Regions from separate parts of the Brevibacillus sp. HD3.3A genome, predicted to be linked through region 3. Evidence: riboswitches for the same ligand, from Rfam matches in the RefSeq annotation. Region 3 holds a riboswitch; each other region holds the start of a gene.
What was found. Region 3 has a riboswitch for S-adenosylmethionine ahead of HP435_RS02790 (homocysteine synthase). Riboswitches for the same ligand answer to the same signal wherever they lie in the genome.

Region 1 (6,463 bases), 1.6 Mb from region 3:
TGCTCTCCTTCTTCGCCCAGCAAAAGCCGCTCCAGCCGCTCTGCGCATGCCTCATCGGCTGCCAGCTCCTCGCCAAGCCGCTTTGCTTCTTCCCCTGTCAGTTCCCCTCTCAAATAAGCGAGCAGCTTTTGCTCGCGATCATGACCGTTTTGGTGCGTCATGGCCCTTCCTCCTTCCACAGCTTCCGCATCTTTTGCCGACCGCGAAACAGCGAGCGTTTGACGTCCGCCAGTTCGATCTCCAACACCTCTGCCATTTCCGCGTAGGAAAATTGCATGGCTGACAGCAAAATGACCTGTCGTTGCTTGGGCGGCAATTGCTCCAGATGCGCATATGCCTCTTTCCACAATTCCTGAGCGACCAACAGTTCCGCCGGGTCGCTCGCGGATGCGTCCGGTCGTTCCGGCATCTTTTCCATGTAGTCGACCGGGCGGCGCTTTTGCTTGCGGTGCCAATCGATAAAAGCGTGGTAAGCGACCTTGAACAGCCATGGCCTGACCTTTTCGCCGCGGTAGTCTTCCAGGGAGGCATACGCCCGGAAAAAAACCTCCTGCGTCAAGTCCTCCGCATGCCTGGTATCGCGTGTCAGCCGGAAAAGGTAGCGGTATATGTCGTTTACGTGCATCTGGTACACATACTCCAAGCCTACTTTCCCAATGCCTCCACATCCCTTCTTTACGTACCACGCCCTCTAGCGAAAAAAGTTTCACTTCCGGCCACTTTTTCCCTCTCTACAGAGAGCACATTCCGGCAAAAAACAAAGATTGACTACGGACAACAGAAGTCATATCATGGGTGTAGCACACACGGCTGACTGGCCTGTGAACCACATAACTCTTATCGCGAGCTGGCTGAGGGACTGGCCCTATGATGCCCGGCAACCGGCGCTATTTTTTTCTTGAATAGCGAAACGGTGCTAATTCCAACGGATAAGAGTCGGTACGAGAAGCGGCATTGCTGCGTCTTCTGTCCCGACTACTGACCCGAGAGATGAGAGGAGACGAGACGTTTTTATAGTCGACAACCGCCTCCCCGCTCTGGGGAGGCTTTTTTACATGCCCGAAAGCTTCACGAAACTTTTCAAGCTGCCCAAGGAGGACTAGCATGAGTGATCAACGCATCCTCGTCACTTATTTGACGCAAGCCAAAGACTTACACAAAAAAGCAGCCGCCATCGCCGTTGGCATGACGGTCGGCTCCTGGACGGATTTGCCCGCAGCGAAGCAAGCTGAGCTGGCTCCTTATCTCGGGGAAGCCGTGAGCGCTACGCCGCTTGAGACATTGGAAAACGGCGAGACGCGCGGACTGATCACCGTCAGTTACCCGACGCGCAATTTTACGCACGACATTCCTTCGCTTTTGACCGGAATCTTCGGGAAACTGTCCATGGACGGAAAAATCAAGCTGGTGGACATCACTTTCCCTGAGTCGTTTCTACAAGCTTTTCCCGGACCAAAGTTCGGCATTGACGGACTGCGCGGACGTTTGGATGCACAAAACCGCCCGCTGTTGATGAGCATTTTCAAATCTTGCCTCGGTCTTCCGTTCGAAGATTTGAAGACGCAATTCCGGGCACAGGCGCTCGGTGGCGTCGATCTGGTCAAAGATGACGAAATCTTCTTCGCAGACGATCGCGCGCCGTTTTTGGAGCGTATCCGCGCCTTCAAGGAGATCGCGCAGGAGACAGAAGCGCAAACTGGCAAGCCTGTCCTCTACGCGGCCAACCTGACTGGCCCGATCAACGAGCTGAACGAAAAAGCAAAGCGTGCCGTGGAAGCTGGCGCAGATTGCCTGCTGTTCAACGTCCTCGCTTTTGGCTTCGATGCCTTGCACCGCCTGGCAGCCGATCCGGACGTCAACATCCCGATCATGGCCCACCCCGCTCTCGCTGGCGCTTACTATCCGTCGCCTGATTACGGGATCGCCACTCCGCTTTTGCTCGGCACCCTGATGCGAATTGCCGGAGCAGACCTGGTGCTGTTCCCGTCGCCATACGGCAACGTCGCCCTGGACAAAACAGAAGCGCTGCAACTGGCGACCAACTTGACCACTCCGTTGGAAGGCGTGCGCCGCTCGTTCCCGGTTCCATCAGCCGGCATCCATCCGGGACTCGTCCCGCAGCTTTATGCGGATTTCGGTCTGGACCAAATCGTCAATGCTGGCGGCGGCATTCACGGACATCCGGGCGGCGCTACCGCAGGAGCCAAAGCGTTCGTCGATGCAATCGCAGCAGTCACGGCTGGACACAGCCTGGAAGAAGCGGCGAACCAATCGCCTGAACTGGCGGCAGCCCTGGAGAAATGGGGTGGCGCACGATGAGCAAAAAGCTCGTGCTGTTCTGCGATTTTGACGGAACGATTACGGAAAAAGACAACATCGTCGCGATTGTAAAAAAATTCGCTCCCCCTGAGTGGGAAGCTCTTACCGAACAAATTTTGTCGCAAAAAATCAGCGTACAGGAAGGCGTCGGCAAGCTGTTTCAGCTCTTGCCCTCCTCCCTGCGCCAGGACATTGTGGACTACATCGTGAACGAAGCGACCATTCGCCCCGGCTTTGCCGATTTTGTCCGCTTTTGCCGCGAGGAAGGCATCGAGCTGCTGATCACGAGCGGCGGCATCGACTTTTTCGTAAAGCCGATCCTCGCCCCGTTTGATCTGGATCATGTCCCGATTTACTGCAACGGCAGCGACTTCTCCGGAGAGAACATCACGATTACGTGGCCGCATTCCTGCGACGAGCATTGCACAAACGGCTGTGGCATGTGCAAGACAACCATTATTCGCCGCTACGATCCCGCCACTCACTATCGTGTCGTCATTGGTGATTCCATCACTGACCTGGCTGGCGCCAAAATTGCCGATTTCGTGATCGCCCGCTCCTTCCTCGCGCAAAAAGCCGAGGAGCTACAGCTGTCACACAGCACTTTCGCCACCTTCCACGACGTGATCGCCACACTTACGCAACTGAAACAGGAGGTTGTCTGACACATGACCGCAACACTCGAACAGCGTCTGGACGCGTTTCGTCGTCTCGATGACGCCAAGCTGACATTTGCCCGCCGGGACTGGTTTCCCGGCACAAGCGGCAATCTCTCCATCAAGATTCAAGACGAGCCGCTGCAATTTGCCGTGACGGCAAGCGGCAAGGACAAGACGAAGCTGTCGCCGGAAGACTATCTGGTGGTCGATCAAGATTCCCGTCCCGTGGAGGCAACCTCGCTCAAGCCGTCCGCCGAAACGTTGATCCACGCAGTCGTCTATCAAAAGTTTGCCAAAGCAGGTGCCTGCTTCCACGTCCATACGGTCTGGAACAATCTCATCTCCGAGCTGTACTTCGGCCAACGGGCTTTCACCATTCAAGGCCAGGAGCTGATCAAGGGCCTTGGGATTTGGGAGGAAAATGCGCGGATCACTGTTCCGATTGTTGAGAACTTTGCCGATATTCCGACCCTCGCAGCCGCGATCGAAAAAGTCATCACCCCGGAAATTCCGGGTGTTCTGATCCGCAACCACGGCATTTACGCCTGGGGCGGCAACGACTTTGAAGCGAAGCGCCACCTGGAAGCATTTGAATTTCTGTTTGAGTACCACGCCCGCTGGCTGCAGCTGCGCCAAGCTGTCGTGTCCACTACATCCAACTAATCAAGGGAGGCAAGCATCATGGCACAAATTCGTTTCCACGACAACAACGAGTACATTTCCGCTCCGGAGGAAGTCATTTCCTTCCTGGACACCCAAGAAATCATTTATGAAAAATGGGATGTAGCTCGCCTCGATCCGAAGCACCGCGACAACTACAGCCCGACAGACGAAGAAAAGCAAGAAATTCTCGACACCTTCAAGCCGGAAATCGATGCGATCAGCCAACGCCGCGGCTACTTGACTGCCGATATTATCGTCCTCTCCGACAAAACGCCGAACCTCGACGAGCTGTTGGTAAAATTCAAAGGCGAGCATCACCACACAGATGATGAGTGCCGCTTCTGCGTAGACGGGCACGGCATTTTCGCGATCAAAGGAAAAGACGGACGTTACTTCGACGTTGAGCTTTCCCCTGGCGATCTGATTTCGGTACCGCCGAACTTCCGCCACTACTTCACGCTGATGGATGACCGCAAAATCAAAGCGATCCGTCTGTTTGTCACACCTGCTGGCTGGGAAGCTATCTACTAATACAAAGTGCGGAATGCGAAACACCCTGGAGCGAATGCTGCACCAGGGTGTTCTTGTTTCTTTTAACGTATTTTAGCGGATGACGCCGTTGCCCTTGATCGACAGCTCCGGCACGAACTTCACTTCCGCCTGGGCAAAAGCTTTGGGCCAATTATCTTGCACCTTTTTCCACTCCTGATACGCATGCGCTCGCGCGTACAACCCGAATCCGAATGGATCGACTTCATTTTGCTGGCACTTCACGACCAGTTTCTCAAATTCTTTGCGCAGCTCCGCATTAACCATCTGCTCCATGTCCTTATAATCCTTTTCCATGTCAAAAGGGAACAATCTCTCCGAAATACCGCCGCCGAACTTCATCTTTACTTCGAAATGAAACTTGCCGTCCCGAAAGGTCGTCTTCACTTTTTTGGATGCTTGCTTTGCGATGAGGCTGACTCTGTGCTTGATCATCTTTTTGCTGTCATTGGGCGCAGGGATCGGCACCGTAAAGGTCACTTCGCCCTCTTTTCCGTGCAGAAACAACTGGAGCAGCATCGTTTCCTGACTTTGCAGCAGCTCGACATACGTGCCCTCCTTGCTCAGCACCGCTGTTCCCAAAATCTTGATCGCTTTTTCTTTGCCCACAGCCGTGATGGTTGGATTAATCCCTTTTTCAAACATTTGCCGATGAAAATCTTGCGCCCTCGTCCGCACGGTCAAATTCCGCTGATTAGCGGTATCGATCAGCTTGGTCAGATGCAGGGACAGCCTCGGCTTGTCTGGCGGTTGAAAGTGAAACAAGTCACCTACCTCGCCGTCAAAATAGACCATCCGGGCGTTGACCGTAAAGCGCGCATCACGGAAAATGACGTCGAGAATCTTGAACCAGTCAGGGTGCTCCAAAAGTCGCTTTCCCAGCACGATCGCCTGGATTTTCCCTGAAAGAGTAAGCCCCGTCACCATCTCGTCCAATCGTGCCCGCGCCTGTCGGAAAGACTCCGCTTTTACGCCAAATTCTTCGCTTTTTTTCTTCGCTTCTCGGCTGAAAACCGGACTGGACAAATAAAACAGCAGCTCATCCTTCTCATTCACGTCAACTCCGGCCATCAGCGTAATCGTCGCATCTTCCAAATCGATTCGATCCATGCAGCCCGACAAAAAGAAAAACAGCGCCGAGATCAACAGCAGCTTTCCGGCTTTGCTCATCCCTTTTGCCCCCCTTTTCCGCGCCGAAACAACTGGATCGCCAGCCACCAGATCACGGGGATGATGTATCCGCCAACCATTCCAGTCATGCTCCACACCTCGCTCCACTTTTTCAGATCGATGAACGTGGGCGTATACAGCCAGGCTCCCACGACGATCAGGATCATCAGAATGAACAAGTGCTTGCGATGATCGGCTGACCCGACCATTTGGCTCGTCGTGAACACCGTAAAATACATGTACGGCAGCGTGGTCGTCGACAAAAAGAACAAGTAGAACGCAAGAAAAATGATGTCGATTCGCTCCAGAAAGCGATACTCGATTACTTTCCACAAATTGAGTGTCGGCCACGTATATTGCGTGATTTCATCCGGACTAAAAAAGGAAAAGCTGAACACAGTAATATGCATAAAAATCAGCATGGACAATGTGTTTGCCACCACAATTCCCAGCGAGGCATACTGTTTTCGCTGCAAAAACGGGTACAGAAAAAACGCCAGCTCAAACCCGAGAAAGGACAAAATCGTCGATTTGGTTGCGGAGAAAACCGGCATCCACCCTTCTTTTAGCACAGGCAGCAAGTGAAGCCAATTGGAATACGGCAAGATGGAAAAGACAACGATCGGCATCCACAGCGTCAAGTAAAAAATCAACTCGGCATACCGTCCCAGCACCCGCAGCCCGCCCTGCACAACCATATAGGTAGGGATCACCGTCAATATCGCCAAAACGTATCCTGGCGTCTGGGACAAAATCCACACGTTCACAATCCCGATCCCGTTGGCGATTACCGTCATGGCGGCGAGGGCGCAATAACAGGCGACAAGCGCGGAAACGACCATTCCCAGCCATTTGCCAAAAAAGACGGGAATCAAATCGACGATCGTTTTGCCCGGATAGCGCTTCATGATGTTCACAATGAGGAGGCTTGCCACAGTAGCGCATACCCAGCCAATGAGAATGGAAATCCATCCGTCCGTTCCCGCTTCCTCGGCCAACTCTCGCGGCATGGACAAGACTCCGATCCCCACTTGTGTTCCATGAATAAAAAATACGTACTGGAGGACAGTCAGCTCGTTAAATGCGTATTTTTTCATTCGCCA
Region 2 (6,463 bases), 1.6 Mb from region 3:
GCCTCCTGGAGCGCATCTTCGCGCATATAATACCGATCCTGGATGGCGACCGCTTTTTCGGCTGACGCTTGCGGCCGTTCTTCCAGCTGATACCACGGCTTCTGGATCGCCAAAATGTGATTGTCGATCATCACCTTGGCGAGAAAAGGGCCTGCCAGCTCCGCGCTGGTTCCAAGTAAAAGCAGGAACAGCGCTCCCCATATTTGTTTCTGAAACGGCCGGGCAAATTCAACCAGCCGCTTCCAGCTTTTTTCTTTACTCACGAAACGCTCTCCCTCCCACTATGCCGATTTATCCAGCAACGTCTTGCTCCATCTGCTGCCTGCGATACTGCTCGGCGTACCAGCCGTTTTGCTGCATCAGCTCGGCATGTGTTCCCCGCTCGACAATTCGCCCCTCATCGAGCACGAGGATCAGCTCGGCATGCTGGACGGCAGACAGGCGATGCGCCGTAATGATCGTCGTCTTGTTGGCACGCTCCTGGCGCAGATGGCGCAAAATCGCCTCCTCCGTGCGTGCGTCAACCGCCGACAAGGAATCGTCCAAGACGAGGATGCCCGCATCGAGCAGCAGGGCGCGGGCAATCGAGATTCGTTGCTTTTGTCCCCCGGAGAGCGTCACGCCTTTTTCTCCGACCATCGTTTTCAATCCTTCGCGGAATTGCATCAGGTCGCTCTCCATTTCCGCCAGCCGCATCGCGTGCAGCACTTCCGCCTCGCTCGCACCCGGCTTGCCGAACGAGACGTTTTCCGCAATCGTGCGGGAGAACAGCAAGTGCTCCTGGGGCACATACGCGATCTTTTGCCGCAGCGTATCAAAAGACAGCTCCTCAATCGGCACGCCTCCGACGAACAGCGTCTGACTTTTCATTTCATACTGGTGCAAAAGAGCGCGGCACAAGGTCGACTTCCCGCTCCCTGTCCGGCCGACAATGCCCAGCGTCTCCCCTTCGCGCAAAAAAAACGTAATGTCGGACAGCGCCAGCTTGTCACTGCCCGGGTAGGCGAACGAAAAGTGGCGAGCTTCTACTGTATGGGGTGTCTCTGCCGCAATCGGATGGTCAACCTCGTGCACATCGGGCTGCTCCACAAGCAGCTCGGACAGACGCTTGTGGGACGCGCCGCCACGCTGCAACACATTGACTAGCCAGCCAAAAGCGAACATCGGCCAGATCAACAGCCCGAGGTACAGGTTGAAGGCGACCAGTTCCCCCAAAGAAATCGCGCTCGTAAAGACAAGGTATGTTCCATAGCCAAGCCCGATCAAAAAGCTGAAACCTATAATGATGGCAATTGTCGGCTCGAACAGGGCGTCGATCCGCGACACGCTGACGTTTCGCTCCAGCGTTTTCTCGCTGACTCTTCTGTAGGCTTCAATATCTTCCTTTTCCTGCACAAACGCCCGCAGTACCCGCACGCCGGAAATCGACTGCTGGACGTGATCGTTCATCTCGCCGAACGCTTCCTGCGCCAAGTAAAAGCGCTCATGCAGCAAGCGGCCGTAATAGGCAGTCGACCAGGCCAAAAAAGGCATCGGAATCAAAGCGGCGAGCGTCAGCTTCCAGTCGATCGCGGTCACCATGACTCCGAGCGTCAAAAGCGTCATGAACAACGAATCGACCAGCGTGAGCACTCCGGTACTCGCCGTCTGCTCGATGGCGGGAATGTCGTTGGTTGCCACAGCCATCAAATCACCGCTGCGCTTGCGATGGTAAAAAGACGGCGTCATCCGGGTCAAATGCCCGAAAAGCCGCTCTCGCAAAGTTCGCTCCAAAATCAACGCGCCGCCGTTCAGCAAATACCTCCAGGCAAAGCGCATCGCGTACAGCCCGACCCCAAGCGCGAGCAAAATCGTGACTGTCCGCGTCAAGTCTTGGGCAGTCAAAGAGCTGTTGCGCATCGCGTCGACAGTCTCGCCGATCAGCCGCGGCGGCCAGAGCATCAAAATGTCGATGAAAAACAAAAAGGCTATGCCGATCGTGTACCGCTTCCAGTGGGCACGAAAAAACCAGGATAGCTCCTTGAGTGTCTTCAAGCTAATCACCTCTTTTTATCGAGCAAAAAAGGGCGTGCGAATCGCGCAGCCCCTTTTTGCTTCCTTCATCGTAATTGACTGAATTTTCTTTGTCAATCTACCTTTTTTGTCTGGCTCTTTCCTGCCATTCTTCCTTCAACATGCTGTACACGGCATGGTCGACAAAATGGTCATACAAAAACTCATTGCGCCGCAGGATTCCCTCCAGTTGAAAGCCGAGTCTCTCGGGGATCGCTCTGCTTTTCGAATTGCCTGTCGCCGCCTGAATCGTGATTTTCTCCAAGTTCCATGAACCGAAAACAAGGTGATCCATATACGCCGCCACTGCTTTGGTCATCAGCCCCTTGCCCTGAAAGCCGGCGCCAAGCCAATAGCCCAGTGATGTCTTCTTGTTGATCCAGTCCAGATTGTGCACACCGAGAGTCCCGGCCATCCGACCGTTATACCAGATTCCGTAGTGAATCCCTTGATTGTCGTCATACTGTTGAATCGTTCTTTGGATGAAATAGCTCGTGTCATCCTCGCACTTCGTGTAATTCAGCCAAGGCAGCCACTCTTTGAGGTAGGATCGGTTCGTATCGGTGAGCCAAAACATTTCGCTGGCATCCGACAACTCCAACTGTTTGAGAAATGCTTCTTCGGAAATCGGGATCGTTCTCATGATAACCGCTCCTCCTTCTCATTCGCTTTCAACGGGCAAGCAACTTCTTACGCTCGATTATGCGGCTGGTTCCATAATTTAGCAAGAATCAGACGATCTATTCCTGAAAAAAAGCGCCCGCCATAAAAAGGCAGACGCTCCTGATACGACGGACTATTGTTTGCTTTTCGCGATCTCTTCCGGCTTGAAAATGCCCGTCTCTGTCACAATCGCGGTAATGTACTGGGCAGGCGTCACGTCAAACGCCGGATTGTACACCTTGATATCATCCGGTGCTACCTGTTTGCCCAAGCCGTGTGTGATCTCTTCTGCCGGACGTTCCTCGATCGGAATTTCCGCACCTGTCGCCGTCGCCAGATCGACAGAGGACAGCGGCGCCGCTACATAGAAAGGAATGCCATGCGCTTTTGCCAAAACGGCTACTCCATACGTGCCGATTTTGTTGGCGACGTCGCCGTTGGCCGCTACACGGTCTGTTCCCACGACAACGGCCTGCACTTTGCCTTGCGACATGACCATAGCTGCCATGTTGTCGCAAATCAAGGTGACATCAATCCCAGCCTGCTGCAATTCATAGGCGGTCAGGCGAGCGCCTTGCAATACGGGGCGCGTCTCGTCGGCGTATACTTTCAAATCCCACCCGCGTTCTTTTGCCAAATAGAAAGGAGCGGTAGCCGTACCGTATGCAGCAGTAGCCAGCGCACCCGGATTACAGTGTGTAAGCACGCCCATGCCGTCTTGCAACAGCGTCAGCAAATGTTCGCCGATCGTGCGACATACTTCTGCGTCTTCTTTTTGAATCGCCAGTGCTTCGTCGAGCACAGCTTTTTTCAGCTCGTCAACGGGCAAGGCGGAGTTTTGTTGCACGCGTGCTTTGATCCGGTCAAGCGCCCAGAACAGATTCACAGCAGTTGGCCGGGACGTTCCCAAATAGTCTGCCTGGCTGTTCAGCTCTTGCCAAAACTGTTCATACGTTTGCGCTTCGCTGCCGCGGATTCCCAAATACAGTCCGTAGGCGGCGGCCATGCCGATTGCCGGTGCTCCGCGCACTTCCAGGCGGCGAATCGAGCCCCATACTTGTTCGGCGGTCGTCAGCTGCAAATAAATCGTTTCTACTGGCAAACGCGTCTGATCAAGCAAGACGAGTACGTCGTCTTCCCACTTGACTGGCGTTGTTTGTGTACTGGTTGTCATACTGTCGTTGCCTCCTGATAGTAGCGTGCGGTTACGTTGCGGACGATGTCCGTGATGTCTGTCGATTCCTCAATGTCGTTGCGTCCGAGAATCAGCGCTTCCCCGATCGCCAGCGCCAGTCGTTCTGCTTCGGCGCGTTTTTCGGCGTCTGCGATGGCATTCAGATCAGCCACTCCTGCCAGGCCGATCACACGGCGCAAAATTTTGCATCCGGCATAGCCTGCCGTATCCTGAATCAGTCGTTTCACGTAGCTTTGCCACAAGCCCTCGACATGAGCGCTGCGTTCTTTAGCCTGCTTGTGCCAGAGCTGGACAAACTGGGAAACAAATTCGTTCCAGACATCTTCAACCGTTTCCAGTAAGTATTCGCGGTAGGAGTCGCGTTCTCCTTGGTCATTTTGCAAGCCGTGCTGACCGGCGTAGTTGAGCAGCAGGTTGGCGATAACGGCACCGATGTCAAAACCGATCGGCCCGTAGTAGGCAAATTCGGGGTCGATCGCTTTCAGGCTGCTCTCGGTGATGAAGATGCTGCCTGTGTGCAAATCGCCGTGCAAAAGTGCTTCTGCGCGAGTCAGGAAATCGAATTTCAGCTTGGCGATTTCCAGCTTGAGCGGCTTGTTGTTCCAGATGGCCTCTACTTCTTTGCGGATCAGCGGGTTAAAGTCGTTGGTCGGCGCATTTTCATACGGGTCGGTAAAGACGAGATCTTCTGTGATTTTGCATAATTCCGGATTTATGAATGTTCCGACTAGCGCTTTTTTGTCGTACGGATGCGCCCCCAAATCGGATGTGTAGAACAAGGTTTGCGCGAGAAAACGTCCGATCTGCTTCGGAAAAAGCGGGTAGCGCTTGCCCTCAATCAAGCCTTTGCGCATGATGACGTGGTCGCCTACGTTCTCCATCACCGTCAGCGCCAGCTCCTGATCGAAGTGGTATACTTCCGGCACCAGGTCAGGCACGTATTTGTGCTGGATGCGGAGCGCTTCACTCTCGATGCGGGCACGGTCAATCGTCAGCGGCCATGATTCTCCCACGACTCTCGCAAACGGCAACGCTTGCTTCACGATGACTTTTTTTCCGGTAGCCGGCTCCTGGATATCGAACACGAGGTTCAGATTCCCGTCACCGATTTCGCGGCTGGTCAGCTCTGCTCCTTCTGTAAACAGACCCGGCAAGCCTTTTACGTACTCTACTGCTTCCTGCTCAGTCAATGCGCGGTATGCCATGATTGATTACTCCCCTCACAAATCGTTTTTTTCTCTATCTCGAACGGAATGACAAAATGGTCAGGAATCCGTGTCCAAACGCACAAAAAAGACCTCTTTCCCGAAGAAAAGAGGTCGCTGTCGCCACGTATAATAAACGTGTCATGTCCCCCTTATCTTCCAGACCACTTTTGTTTCTGCAGGAATTAGCACCGTGCACGTCGCTTTTTGTTTCAGCCGCTGCTCGCGTTGAAATAGCGTCGTGTCGGTTGCCGGGTATCATCGGGCCAGTCCCTCCACCTTCTCTGGATAAGGTATCCAAACGTATGCGGTTTTGATTTAGTTTGAATCATACAACCTGCCGTTCCACGATGTCAACACCCTTTTTTCGCAAACCGCGCTTCTCTCCTACCAGACGTGCTGAGTGCCGGAAGCAGCCGGGCGATCCCAGTTCCACCAGTCAATTTGGCCGACAAAGGCAGCGGTAATCGACTTCTCATCCTTGAGTTTGAGCAGTTCCTTCGTCGGTCCGGTCAGGACTGCTCCGTAGAGGCGAACGCCTTTTTCCTGCAAGTAGCGATAGCGCTCCTCGACTTGCGGATCGCTTCGCGAGACCAAATATTGTCCCATGTCGCGCGCGAGGCTTTTTTGCTCGACAAGGTAGGCCATTTCCCCCAAAAAGGCTGCCATCCGTCGGCTTCCTTCTCCGTTGACCTGAATCGGAGCCGCTCCGTAATTCAGCTCGTGCTCCGCAAATCCCCATGCTTCTCCCGGCCCCAAGAGCAGGTAGCCGTCTTTTTGGTCTTCGTGCCTGGCTTCCACTCCGGTGTCCACTGCCAACCAGACCGTATCCTGGTTGGCGGAGCTGATGTAGCGGGAGATTCGCTCATAATACTGCTCGTACGTCAAAAAATCAGCAAAAGAGACAGCCAACTGGGCAACGGTTCCTTCGGGGAGCTTCTCCAAAGTCGTCCAGGCTGGCGTGCGCCAATGCGCCAGTTCGTCTGCGTCCGGTTTTTGCCCGCTTTGAAGCGGATAGCGGAAAAACAGCTTTTGCTCCCTCACTCCGTTGGTCCATTGCGGCTTGGCGTTGACGTTCCACAACACGTTGGTGCTTTCAAAGCGGCCTGCGTTTTTGATGTCCGCCCCTACTCGCTCGCGAAGCTCCATCTGGATGCTGCCGTACAGCAGTCCCACCTGCGCGCCGCTGCTGCCCACGCTGACACCCGGCTGCGTAAAATTGACCATGTCCTTCGCTACCCGGTGCAGATCATCGTGCATCGACGACCCTACCCATCCGTTGACGCCCAGAAATACCACGCCAATTACAAACGGGATGGCAAAAGCGTACACGGAACTGAGCAAGCGA
Region 3 (6,463 bases):
GAGATCGGCAAAAGGCTGGTGGTGGAGCAGTTGCAGCAACGTCTTCCAAGTGTTGTGCCTTTTGGCGTAATCAACCTCAAGCTGGACGGATTGCGGAAGCGCGCTCAGCATGCTGCTCCAGTGCTCAGGCGGATGCTCCAGCGTGTGGTGAATTTGATCGTAAGTGGCGACGGCGATTCCGAGTGCGGCTTCAAAAAGCGGTGAGCAAGCGAAGTCGAGCTGGTAGGTGGTGCGTGCACTGCCGATGTTCCATATTTTCAAAGCGGATCACCCTTTTCCCATTTTTTTCATAGATCAAATTCTAAAATATTCGAACTGTTAATTCAAATTATTTCGAATGAACAGTTCAATGATTTTCGCATCTGTTCTTTTTTCTCTGCTTATTTAGTTGAGACTATCCAGTGAAAGACACAAAAAAACGAAAAAACCACTTCCCTGACGAGAGTAGTTTTTTCGTTTTCGCTTGAATGAAAAGGTATGGTGTTGTAGGAAAACCTATACCTTGCTCACGGCAACAGCTGCTTCCAAAGCTTGCTTCAAATCGCCGATGATGTCTTCGATCGCCTCTGTTCCGACAGACAGACGGATCAATCCGGGAGTTACTCCTGCCGTTAATTGCTCCGCTTCGTTCATTTGCTGGTGTGTCGTGCTCGCCGGATGGATAACGAGCGACTTGGAGTCGCCTACGTTTGCCAAATGAGAGAAGAGTTTCACGGATTCGATCAATGTTTTGCCTGCTTGCACGCCGCCGCGGATGCCGAAGGTGAGGATGGCGCCAGCGCCTTTTGGCAAATATTTTTGCGCGAGTGCGTAGTTGGCGTCGCCTTCAAGACCTGGGTAGCTGACCCATTCCACTGCCGGATGCTCGGCGAGGAATTTCGCTACCGCGAGTGCGTTTTGGCTGTGGCGCTCCATGCGCAGGTGGAGTGTCTCCAGACCTTGCAGGAACAGGAAAGAGTTGATAGGAGCTACGGCAGCGCCGATATCGCGTTGCAGTTGCACGCGCGCTTTGATGATGTAGGCGAGCGGGCCGACTGCTTCTGTATAAACGACTCCGTGATAGCTTGGGTCTGGCGTCGTCAGACCAGGGAATTTGCCGTTGTTCCAGTCGAATTTGCCGGAATCTACGATAATGCCGCCAATCGCCGTGCCGTGTCCGCCGATGAATTTGGTCGTGGAGTGAACGACGATGTCAGCTCCGTGCTCGAACGGACGGGTCAGGATTGGCGAAGCGAATGTATTGTCGACAATCAGCGGCACGCCGTTTTCGTGCGCGATGTCCGCAATTGCCTGCAAGTCGGCCACGTCGATGCGAGGGTTGCCGATCGTCTCGCAAAAGAGCGCCTTGGTATTATCGTTGATGAACGCGCGGAAGTTGTCCGGATTGGACTGATCCACAAAGTGTACTTTGATGCCCAGGCGTGGCAGCGTATGGGCAAAAAGGTTGTACGTCCCGCCATACAAGCTGCTGGATGCGACAATCTCGTCGCCCGCTTGCGCAATATTCAAAATCGAGAAGGTGATGGCTGCCTGACCGGAGGAGGTTGCCAGCGCACCTACGCCGCCTTCGAGCAGAGCGACGCGCTTTTCAAATGCGTCTTGGGTCGGATTCATGATGCGCGTATAAATGTTGCCGAACTCTTTCAAAGCAAACAGGTTGGCAGCATGCTCCGTGTCACGGAAGACGTAGGAAGTCGTTTGGTAGATCGGAACCGCGCGCGAGCCTGTTACCGGGTCTACCTCCTGTCCGCCGTGTACGGCGAGCGTTTCCGGTTTCCATTGTTGTTGGTCAGACATGATCATCTCTCCTTTTTATATGGGGGTAAGGAAATAAAAAAACGGAGCGTTCTCCTGAGTAGAAGAAGGCTCCGGCTATGCACGGGTGTGCGTTCATCTCTCAGAATCTATGGATTCTGCAGGAATTAGCACCGCGCAAGACTCGCTTGCTGGTTGCCGGGTTTCATAGGGCCTGTCCCTCCACCGCTCTTGATGAAAATGTAGCTTTCAGTTGTTGTCATAATTGTATGAAAAACCGTACTTCGCTGTCAATATCAAATGATTAAGTTATCGGGGTGGATTTTGTGGATTTTAAAGATTTACCCGTTCATGCTGTTGCCCATAAGATCCAGAGAGCCTGTCTGGTAAGCTCTGTTTACATGGTTTGTATGAGGGTTTCCTTCATCTGAAACCAAATGAGTTGCCTTACGAGATTGTTTTCCTTTTTTGGCATACAAGAGGACCGCAGCCAGAGTGCAAACAGCCAAAATTCCAAGGACATACATCATAGAAATAACTCCCCCTCACGCTAGGGACTGACCCCCGTCCGTAGGACAGGGATCAAAACACGTTAGCTATTTAAGCAGCCAGTTGCCGAAATTGAATCGGTGACTGGTTGTTTAGTTTCGTTTGAATGCGAATTGAGTTATAGTAATGAATGTAGCTTTGGATAATCTGCACAACGATGGCCGTCGTCGTACAGATAAAATTATCGAGATAGAACGTTTCAGACTTTAGTGTGGAATGAAACGACTCGATGGGGGCATTATCAGCGGGCGTACCCTTACGGGACATGCTCATGGTAATGCCTTTTCCCTTAACTGCTGCTTGATACGCCTGAGACGTATACACGCTGCCCTGATCGCTATGTAGCATCATTCCAGGTTGGTCTGGCAGTTGATATAGCGTATCGAGGACAAGCGATGTGTCTTGTTTGTCAGAAATACTGTATGCCACAATCTCACCGTTGTACAAGTCCATGATGCTCGATAAATATAAAAGTTTACTTCCGTAAGGTAAATAAGTAATGTCGGTCACTAATTTCTGCATGGGGGTACTTGCTTGAAATTGTCGCAGCAGGAGATGATCTGCTACATAAGAAGGTTGTCCTGTTGTCTTTCGTTTCTTCATCCTCACTCGGCATTGTAGTTGTTCACGCTGCATGATACGTTGTATTCGTTTATGATTAATTGACATCTCAGCTCGCATCAGTGCTGTAATCTTTCTGTACCCATAACGGAACTTATGTTGAATACAGAGTTGCCGAATCTTTTCCACAACTAAATCCTCGTTTCTTTTCGCGTATGCAGCTTTCCAACGGTAGTAGGTAGAACGAGGGATACCAAGCCACGCGCAAGCTTGGCTCACGCTTACTTGCCCACGAATGGACTCCATCCAAGGAACGATTACTTCTGGTGACACCTCCTTTCCCACTCCTCTAACTTTTTTAGAACGTCCAGTTGTTGTTTAAGAAAACGATTCTCTGCTTTGACTTGTTCCAGTTCAGAATCGTACATCGGCCCTTTTCCATAACTATATTGCTTTCCTACAGGCTGTTGAAGACGATGAATGTCTCCGCTCTGATACCAGCGCATCCACTGTTGAATTTGGGTCTTATTTTTAATATTTAGTTCCTGCATGATCTGCTTTTTGGTGACACCTGCAAGACGCATTTCAATTGCTTTCATTTTAATTTCTACGGGATAACTAACTCTAGTTGCCAACGCAAAAACACCTCCAAGGTTGTCCCCATATCTTACGACATGGTCAGGTTCTCTTGAAGGTGTTTTGATTTGTCTCACATTACGGGGTCAGTCCCCTAAGCTTCATCAATTATCAGCGTTCTTTTTTCATGAACTGGCAGACATGTTTTTTTACTTGTAATTTTATATTTTTATGGTCATTTTTGTAAATTATCTGAACTTGCAAGCAACCGAGCCTTGCTGTCACAAAATTGCCCCTATATCTCGGCGCTTTCGCAGCTCCCGCCGTTAGAAAACGCCTGGGGCCTATGATATGATGGAAATGGCAGAAAACGACTAAACGATTGTACATATAGGAGGAAAAAACGCGATGAGCCATGGCGTGAAGGAAATTACACCACAAGAGCTGCTGGAAAAGCTCGCGGCAAAAGAACAGCTTCAGGTGATTGATGTACGCGAGGTGGAGGAGTGGAACGAAGGCCATATCAAAGAGGCCAAGCTGATTCCGCTCGGCTTTTTGCCGCATCGCACCGACGAGCTGGACAAAGACATTCCGGTCATCATGGTGTGCCGAAGCGGCGCACGCAGCCACCGGGCAACTGAATATTTGTGTGAGCTTGGCTTTGACGCTGCCAATATGGTAGGCGGAATGCTGGCATGGCCTGGGGAAAAAGAAGTCTAGAAAGACAGAGAAAATGTGCGCTGCTCGCCGCTGCAAGCAAAGCGGGATGGCGCATGAGATGTGCAGGGGAGGCAGGAAATCGTGAGTGAAGGAGCACAGCAACAAGGGTCAGCGTTGCAGCGCCATTGGTTTACGGTGCTGGCAGGCTTGATTATCCTTGCGATTGTAGGTGTGTTCGGCTACAAATACTTGGCAAAAGATCCGATTCCGGTGATGAAGCCGATCGCGGACTTTTCGTTGGACAACAGTGACGGAACTTCCTATACGTTCTCGCAAGGCAAAGGCAAGGTGCGCCTTGTCGAGTTCATGTTTACCAATTGCCCTGATATTTGCCCGGCAACGACGTACAACATGTCCAAGCTTCAGGATCAGTTGAAGGAGAAAAAGCTGTTCGGCGACAAGGTTGAGTTTGTCTCGATCACCTTCGACCCCGACTTTGATACGGCTGAGGTTTTGCAGCAGTATGCAGCGAAGTTCAAGGCTGATCAAAGCGGCTGGAAGTTTTTGCGCGGAGATGCCCAGGCGGTGGAAAAAGTAACGAAAGACTTCGGGATCGCGGTACTGAAGCAGCCTGACGGTTCTTTTGCCCACACCGCACGCATGTTCCTCGTCGACGGTGACGGCAACATGCGCCGTGCTTACGGCATGGCGGCGGACATGGACATGGAGCAAATGATGAAAGAAATGGAACAGCTCGCTGACTAGACTCAGACGGTTTCTTCGTACGTGATGTTCACGACTCGTTCCGTTTGGTTTTCAAATTCAATATGCACAAGAAGCGCCCACCTGCGATTGCTCTGCTGGAGCAAGAGCTTGAACGTCTCCTCTGACGTGGTGGGCGTTTTTGCTATGCGCCCGACATGCAAATAGTCTACGATTTGCGCGTGCGGATATTTTTGCATCGTTTCCTGCATCGCCAATCTGCCCCATTTGGCATATGGCGGCTGGGCATTTGCTGGGGCATACTGGAAAAAGAACAGCAGCAAACTTGCGGCCAGTGTAGCGAGAAAGCTGCGCGTGAGGAACATGTTCATGGAAGAGTGCATGGCGGAGGCTCTCCTTTTTCGTGTTGGAAAACGGGCTTGCCATGTAGTCTGAAGTCTTTTTAAAGCGGTCATTCGTAGAAAATCCTTACACGTGCAAAAGGGGGCTTGCGGCCGGAGCAGTCGCTTGATGCCCAGCTTTTGCTCGAGTTGGAGATACCGCGTATCAGTTTTCTAATATTGACCGAAGATGAATGTGTGGAATTAACAAGACAGGATGAAACGAACGCCTCGCGTTGTGTTACAATAAGAATGGCATGCTTGGTTCGGGTTCCCAAAATCATGCACGATGAAGTTAGGAGGAAAGAGTTTGAGCGACGTTAAGATTTTCGCAATGGGCGGCCTCGGCGAGATCGGAAAAAATATGTATTGCGTCGAGTATGAGGATGAAATTATCATCATTGACTGCGGGGTGAAGTTCCCCGAAAATGAAATGTTCGGTATCGATTTGGTCATCCCCGATATTTCCTATTTGGTGGACAACCAGCACAAGATTAAAGCACTTTTGTTAACGCACGGACATGAGGATCACATCGGAGCGATTCCTTATATTTTCAAACAAATTAACGTGCCGATCTACGGTGGTCGTCTGACCCTGGGCTTGGTCAAGGCGAAGCTGGAAGAGCATCGCATGCAAAATGACGTGAAGATGATTCCGATCTCGGAAGATACGGAAATTCCGTTCAATCGACTGAAAGCGACTTTCTTCCGTACGAATCACAGCATCCCGGATTCGCTCGGGGTTGTGCTCCACACGCCTGAAGGCATGGTTATCCATACAGGCGACTTCAAATTTGATATGACTCCAGTCGGACAGACCACAGAGTACGGCAAAATTGCCAAACTCGGCGCGAGTGGCGACGTTTTGGCTTTGCTTTCCGATAGTACAAACAGTGAGCGCTACGGCTTCACCATGTCAGAGCGCACAGTTGGCGAGGGGATTCTCGATGTGGTGCGCAAAGCGCGCGGTCGCATCATCCTGGCTACATTCGCGTCCAACGTGCATCGTCTGCAACAAGTGGTAGATGCCGCTGAACAGTGCAACCGCAAAGTCGCGGTCATCGGCCGCAGCATGGAAAAAGTGTTCCTGATTGGACAAGAACTGGGCTACATCCAGATGCCTGAGGGTATGCTGATTGATATCAAGCACATTGACAACTACGCAGACAATCAGGTGCTGATTATTTGCACGGGAAGTCAAGGCGAGCCGATGGCGGCGCTGACCCGGATTGCTTCCGGATCGCACCGCACTGTGTCGA

Region 1: it holds a riboswitch for S-adenosylmethionine, as region 3 does, so the genes downstream of both, HP435_RS23825 (2,3-diketo-5-methylthiopentyl-1-phosphate enolase) here and HP435_RS02790 (homocysteine synthase) in region 3, are expected to answer to the same signal.
Region 2: it holds a riboswitch for S-adenosylmethionine, as region 3 does, so the genes downstream of both, mtnK (S-methyl-5-thioribose kinase) here and HP435_RS02790 (homocysteine synthase) in region 3, are expected to answer to the same signal.

The regions. Positions count from the first base shown of each region.
Region 1 is NZ_CP085874.1:5,096,817-5,103,279, forward strand. It holds gene HP435_RS23815 (anti-sigma factor) at 1-161, opposite strand, end outside; gene HP435_RS23820 (sigma-70 family RNA polymerase sigma factor) at 158-634, opposite strand; SAM riboswitch class I at 835-936, shown strand; gene HP435_RS23825 (2,3-diketo-5-methylthiopentyl-1-phosphate enolase) at 1,105-2,319, shown strand; gene HP435_RS23830 (2-hydroxy-3-keto-5-methylthiopentenyl-1-phosphate phosphatase) at 2,316-2,984, shown strand; gene HP435_RS23835 (methylthioribulose 1-phosphate dehydratase) at 2,988-3,641, shown strand; gene HP435_RS23840 (1,2-dihydroxy-3-keto-5-methylthiopentene dioxygenase) at 3,660-4,172, shown strand; gene HP435_RS23845 (Ger(x)C family spore germination protein) at 4,245-5,360, opposite strand; gene HP435_RS23850 (GerAB/ArcD/ProY family transporter) at 5,357-6,457, opposite strand; gene HP435_RS23855 (spore germination protein) at 6,454-6,463, opposite strand, start outside.
Region 2 is NZ_CP085874.1:5,090,258-5,096,720, forward strand. It holds gene HP435_RS23790 (ABC transporter ATP-binding protein) at 1-263, opposite strand, end outside; gene HP435_RS23795 (ABC transporter ATP-binding protein) at 292-2,034, opposite strand; gene HP435_RS23800 (GNAT family N-acetyltransferase) at 2,132-2,695, opposite strand; gene mtnA (S-methyl-5-thioribose-1-phosphate isomerase) at 2,849-3,889, opposite strand; gene mtnK (S-methyl-5-thioribose kinase) at 3,886-5,115, opposite strand; SAM riboswitch class I at 5,265-5,410, opposite strand; gene HP435_RS23815 (anti-sigma factor) at 5,503-6,463, opposite strand, start outside.
Region 3 is NZ_CP085874.1:518,648-525,110, forward strand. It holds gene HP435_RS02785 (ArsR/SmtB family transcription factor) at 1-261, opposite strand, end outside; gene HP435_RS02790 (homocysteine synthase) at 496-1,797, opposite strand; SAM riboswitch class I at 1,888-1,996, opposite strand; one part of gene HP435_RS02795 (IS3 family transposase) at 2,356-3,227, opposite strand; one part of gene HP435_RS02795 (IS3 family transposase) at 3,227-3,500, opposite strand; gene HP435_RS02800 (rhodanese-like domain-containing protein) at 3,850-4,161, shown strand; gene HP435_RS02805 (SCO family protein) at 4,243-4,866, shown strand; gene HP435_RS02810 (YqzG/YhdC family protein) at 4,869-5,207, opposite strand; gene rnjA (ribonuclease J1) at 5,494-6,463, shown strand, end outside.